One region of the Dysgonomonas reticulitermitis genome, then DNA from elsewhere that is predicted to be linked to it. Evidence: riboswitches for the same ligand, from Rfam matches in the RefSeq annotation. Region 1 holds a riboswitch; the other holds the start of a gene.
The links. A riboswitch is a leader RNA that binds a small molecule or an ion and turns the genes downstream of it on or off. The one in region 1 is predicted to bind cobalamin.

Region 1 (3,219 bases):
AGCGCTCACTACTAACTACTAACTACTGTTCACTGTAGAAGTTTGTTACATTTTAGTTAAAAAGTTCTAAGTTCTAAGTTCTAAGTTCTGAGCGCTCACTACTGACTACTGACTACTGTAGAAGTTTGTTACTTTTGTTGTACTATTATCACATTGTTTTTTGTGGTAAGTTTGCGGATAATCATTTTCTTTAATAAAATTATAATGGCTTTTTTCTCAGGAAATAAACAAACTGATGATCAAGATGAAACTGCGAAAAATATTTTTCAGTTCGAACTTGTTCAAAAAAATATACTCGTAACCGGATCTAACGGTCAGTTGGGTAGTGAAATCAAAAGAGTTTCCGCGCATCACGAAGATAATTTCAAATTCTTCTTTACCGATGTAAATGAACTTGACATTACAAATCGCGAAGCTGTAGAATATTATTTAAAAGAGAATAACATAAAGTATATCGTCAATTGTGCTGCTTATACTGCGGTAGATAAAGCAGAGGATGATGTAGATTTATGTTATAAGATCAATTGCGATGCTGTGGCTAATTTAGGTATTGCAGCAACGAACAATGGAGCCAAAGTTATACATGTTTCCACAGATTATGTATTCGACGGAACGGCTTCAAGTCCATATAAAGAGACAGACGCAACAAACCCTCAGTCTGTTTATGGACAATCGAAGCAAGAGGGAGAGAAAATCTTATTAGAAACCTGTCCCCAAAGTATTATTATCCGCACGGCCTGGCTATATTCTGTCTTTGGCAATAACTTTGTGAAAACGATGATAAGATATGGAAAAGAACGCGATGAATTGAATGTTGTAGCCGATCAGGCCGGAACCCCGACTAATGCGGCCGATTTGGCCCGTACTATAATTAAAATACTTGATTTTAGTGAAGCTAATGGGTTTGAAGCGGGTATTTACCATTATTCGAACGAAGGCGTTATTTCATGGTATGATTTCACAATTGCCATACATAAGTATGCCGGTATTTCCTGTAAAGTAAATCCTATTACGACGGAGCAATATCCGACAAAAGCTAAAAGACCGCAATATAGTGTCCTTGACAAAATGAAGATAAAGTCTGTATTCAATTTATCTATTCCGGATTGGGAAGATAGTTTAAACATTTGTATAACAGAATTGTTATCTTGTTAGAAACATTACAGGGCAATAGCTCGCTACATAAATGAAAAAGATTTGTTTTTTCAGTTCTATATTTCTTGCTATTTATTTCATGCCAGCCCAAATTGTAAAATAACATAGCAAGAAGTACTGTCCCTGTTCATTTGAATGATCTGGATGTAGTTATTGTAGATACAGCTTTGGGGAATGATCTTGAAAATATTGACTTTGATAATCTGCCAAGAATGTATCAAATTACTCCTGAATTTAAATTTGCTGTAATTAATTAGTCTATTACATAACTTATTCTTATTTTTGCATAGCTTTGTTCCGCAAGGATGAAAAGGGAATCAGGTGCAAATCCTGAACAGACCCGCTGCTGTAAGCTCTGAAAGGCTTGTATAATAACCACTGATAAAAACGGGAAGGTGTACAAGTTGGAGTAAGTCAGAAGACCTGCAAAGTGAATATTCGGACAGCTTTCGAGGAATGAAGCTTAAGAAACACTGCAAAGATATTTCTTTTCTCTGTTCTTCTCGAAAGCAATTGTTTAATTGAATTGCTTTGCGCGGATGAGGTTTTCAATTCTTCTATTCATTTTCTTTTCATTGGTTTGCACTGCTGTGCAGGCACAGGGTAATGATACTATTAAAACTCAGAATCTATCTGAAGTAGAAATTTCTGCTAACACGAAACCTTCCATTTCCCGTTCTACAAATTTATTGCAGGTAATAACCAATGATGATCTTTTGGAGCAAGGGATACAATCAGTTTCCGATGCTGTAAAAAGGTTCAATGGTATCGTGTTGAAAGATTATGGTGGGATAGGAGGGCTCAAGACGGTTTCCATTCGTGGTATGGGCGCTGAATACACAGCAGTGAGCTATGATGGGGTTCTTGTGTCCAATATCCAATCCGGACAGGTCGATATAGGGCGTTTTGCTTTGGATAATGTGTCAATGATATCCCTCGATATAGGTCAATCGGATGATATCTTTCAAACAGCCCGGGCTTTCTCTTCTGTAGGGGTATTGAATCTGGAAACCGTTGTACCTGATTTCTCGGATAAAAGATATGCAGGCTATGCAAAAGTGACAAGTGGATCTTTCGGGCTGTTCAATCCGGTAATAGACTACAAATACAAAATAAATAAAACATTTGCCGCGACAGCTAATGGAAGTTGGCAACGCGCGGATGGGAACTACCCTTTTAGCGCGGGGGAGTATGACAAAATAATACCTGATAGAAAACGTAGAAACAGCGATGTGGATATATATCGGACAGAATTAAACTTCCTTAGCGATTTTGGGAAGTCGGGACAACTGAAAACTAAAGTTTATTACTTCGATTCCGAACGCGGCTTACCGGGAAGTATTGTTGTCGGCGAAGATTATGCCGCCGAGCGTTTGTGGGATAAAAACTTCTTTGCCCAGATGTCATATAAAAAGGACTTTGGTCGAAGATTCAAACTAAAGACGCAGGCCAAATATGATTACAACTATACCCGCTATGAGGATATACATGAGAAATATCAGGGAGGTAAATTGACCAATAAATATAAAGAGCAGGAAGTTTATCTGTCGAATGTTTTGTTGTTTCAGTTAAATGATAGAATAGATTTCTCTACTGCTGAAGATTTATCATACAATAATCTGAATAAAGAGGCCGATCAGTTTGGTGATAACCTTGCCGATCCTAGTCGCTATCATTCTTATACGGCATTCGCATTTAAGTATAAACCGGATAGACTGACTATTACTTCAGGTTTGTTGGCTACTTACATTTCTGAAAAGGTAAAAAATAATAGTGGTAATACTGTCTATAAAAAATTATCGCCGTCAATGGGATTGTCATATCAGCCTGTCGAATCGGCAAACTTACGTGTAAGAGCTTCGTTTAAACATGTATATCGCGTGCCGACATTTACGGAGTTATATTATCCATCAGTGGAAAAGAAACTGAAAGCAGAATCTGCAAAACAATTTAATCTCGGGCTTACATGGGTAGGCGAATTTGGCGGAACCCCTGATAATTATGTCAATGCTTCCATAGATGGTTATTATAACAGGGTGGGGGATAAAATTATAATTACTCCAA
Region 2 (3,219 bases), on a different contig from region 1:
AAACTGTAATTGAGAGTCCATGTTTTATATGTTCCTCCGACAATGGCAGAACCACTGTTGCAAGGCATAAATGGAATCTGATTTTTATATGTTACCGGCTCGCCGGGATCGGAATAATCCAGAGCCTTCTGGTATGTATAATTCAGCCTGCCTTCGAAAGAGAAATCCTTGAGAGGTTTAACGTCTGCAAACAGGGCGACATCCACCCCCTTAATCTTTACCAGCCCCAAATTCATCATTGTCCACCTGAAATTGACACCTCCGGGTACTGCGACCAGTTTATCTGTAATCCTGTTATGATAGGCATCGATCTGCCCGCCTATGTTGAGAGAATAGTTTACAGTTTTGGCATAAGTTATTCCTATATTGTACTGTTTGGTATATTCGGGTCTGAGAAATGAGGACAGGCTACCCATGTATGCCAGGTGCATTTCGCTGAACGTAGGCATACGGAAAATGCTCTTGTAAAAAGCTCTCAGGTGCAGGTCGTGCGCCTTGAACGGTTGCCACGACGCTATAATGGACGGAGTATATTTGTCCCAATCGCGTTGGATGTCTTTTTTATCTTCCTTCGTGTTTTCATGAACAAAAGAAGCCAGCAAGCTTGCTTGCAATTTGAAGCGGTCGAAGTAGAGCGACGTGGCAGCCGCCGCCCATCCCGAATAGCGTTGTGGGTAGATGAATTCCTGCATGTTGGAGTTCATTTTGTTCCACATAAAGTCGGTGGATACATTGGCGCTCCAGAACGGAAGTATGTTGAATAAATTGGCCGTAGAAAGGTAGGCTTCGTGCAGCATGTATTTATTGTCAAAGGCCGGACCCGGATAGTCGCCGGCTATATAATGAATGTAATCGTAGGCATATTTTCCGGATAGCAATGTGCTGTATTTCTTGGAAATATTCTTTTTGAAGGAGGACTGGAAGAAGAAATTCTTATCCCACTGCCTGTCTTCGTGAGCAAATTTTCCCGGTACTTTCACATCCGCGCCCGGATAGCCCCGCTCGGAAGTGTAGAAGTAAGTTCGGGTTTTCCACTCGCCTTTTTCTATTTTCCCGAACAGCGCATGTTCGATACGGAATACCTTGATGTCTCCGTTTCGGCGGACTTCAGTAGTGTCGTATCCACCTCTGTCATCGATTGTATTCTCTCTCTTACTTTGGAATTTATATTTGCCCGATGAATAGATGTACTCCGCGTTGAGGGAGCCGGACAGGTTTTTCGATAATTTCTGATTCCAGACTACAGACGGATTCACCAGATCGAAAGCTCCGGTTTTGAAGGTTGCTTTGACGGATTGGTTCCTGTTTGTCCTGAAAACAGGAGATTTAGAGGTCATGTATATCGAACTTGCGGAAGCATAGTCCTTTGCCGGCTGAAATATGGCGCTCTTTTGACCGTTGTACAGGGATATAGATTCCATGTTGTCGAGCGAGTATCGCCCAAGGTCGACAACCCCGTTCTGTGGATTGCCTATCTCTATTCCGTCATAGAATACCCCGACATGTTCGGAGCCCATACTGCGGATATTTACCGTTTTAAGTCCTCCGATGCCGCCATAGTCTTTGAGCTGGACTCCTGAAAAGTAGCGCATGGCATCGGCTACCGAGTGTGCGCTCAGGTTTTCGAGAAGTTTTCCCGACAGGGTTTGTACAGGTATGATTTCGATTTGTACCGGACGGGCAGATATAACAACCTCATTCAGATGCTGTATTGTATCCAGCTTATTCTGAGAGGAGGCAGTCAGATATAAATTCAATAATATGATTATTGAAACGAATCTTTTAAAACAGGTGAAAAACATCCCAAGCTAATTGAAAATTATCAATAGCTTACGAAAAAATAATTTGAAGACTGAATAAACAGAAGCCTAAGCCGTAAATTGAATTAACTTAAAAAGATTGACTTCTCATTCGTGTTCTTCAGCTTTATTTCCCGAAAGCTTTAAAACTAATCAATCTTGGCAGGTCTTCTGACTTACTCCATCTTTGAACGTCCTTCCCATCTTTTCAGTCATCAGTCATCAGTTATCAGTTATCAATATAAATTGTTCACTGTTTACTGTTTACTGTTCACTGTTTACGACAGTGGTATTTGGTCTTGTTCAAAGACTCTTCAGCAACATTGTTAACTGATGACTGTTAACTGTTAACTGAAAAGAGCTTACAGCAGCGGGTCTGTTCAGGATTTACACCTGATTCCCTTTTATCATTTTCCGAAGATGCGGAATAATGATACCAAAATCCGGAGACAAAGGTATTAATATTTTTTTAAGAGTAATAAGATTTTATGATAAAAGAATTTTTTCTTTCTCTTTGTCATGTTGACGACAGGAAACATCTCCTTAATAGAGGGAGATCCTTCGTCCCACTCAGGATGACAGCAAAATATAGCAGGGTAAAGGGGAGAACTTAACAGCTCTTCCCTTTGGCCGGGGTGGCATGCGACAGTAAATTCTATGCTACAGCCACTTTTTCTTCTTGAAGTAAAAGAGGATGATGGCAACGGCCGCTATCATCAGTCCGATAGAAAACGCGTAGCCGTATTCCCAGCTAAGTTCAGGCATATTATCCCCGAAGTTCATCCCATAAATACTGGCGATGAGGGTAGGGGGCATGAATATTACCGAGATCACGGTAAACATTTTAATGATTTTGTTCTGTTCGATGTTAACGAACCCGAGGAAGGTATCCTGTAAGTAGTCGAGGCGGTCGAAGCTGAATCGGGTATGTTCGAGCAGCGAGTTGATGTCTTTTATCAGTATTGTGATTCTTCCGTGCAGTTCTTTCGGCATGAGTTCGCTCTTTAACAAGCTTGTTACCACTCTCTGTTTGTCTATGATATTTTCGCGAAGCATCATGGTTTTTTCCTGCAAGTTCTTTATTTCCATCAAGAGCTCTTCGTCTGCTTCCTTTATACTGATACTGTTACTCAGAGTGGTAATTTGCGAAGTCATATCCTCCACCATATCGGCGTCTATTTCCACACGGGTTTCAAGGATTGCCATAAAGGCATGGTATCCGGTAGGGTAGTTTCGGGGATTGCCAAATATCTTTTTTGCCGTTTCCTGAAAAGAACTCAGATCTTCGCCACGAACGGTAATCAATATATTGTTCTTCATGATGAAGGAAACCGGCTCGCGTTCGAAATTTCCCAAAAGAAAGTTGGAGTTTACCACCAGCGAATCGGCCGTCTCCATATATCGCGACGACATCTCGATC

Region 2: another riboswitch for cobalamin. It lies ahead of ACYPZI_RS10400 (TonB-dependent receptor); the one in region 1 lies ahead of ACYPZI_RS01210 (TonB-dependent receptor plug domain-containing protein).

The regions. Positions count from the first base shown of each region.
Region 1 is NZ_BAAHWU010000002.1:15,287-18,505, reverse strand. It holds gene rfbD (dTDP-4-dehydrorhamnose reductase) at 205-1,155, shown strand; cobalamin riboswitch at 1,432-1,600, shown strand; gene ACYPZI_RS01210 (TonB-dependent receptor plug domain-containing protein) at 1,695-3,219, shown strand, end outside.
Region 2 is NZ_BAAHWU010000026.1:2,572-5,790, reverse strand. It holds gene ACYPZI_RS10400 (TonB-dependent receptor) at 1-1,802, opposite strand, end outside; cobalamin riboswitch at 1,944-2,255, opposite strand; gene corA (magnesium/cobalt transporter CorA) at 2,460-3,219, opposite strand, start outside.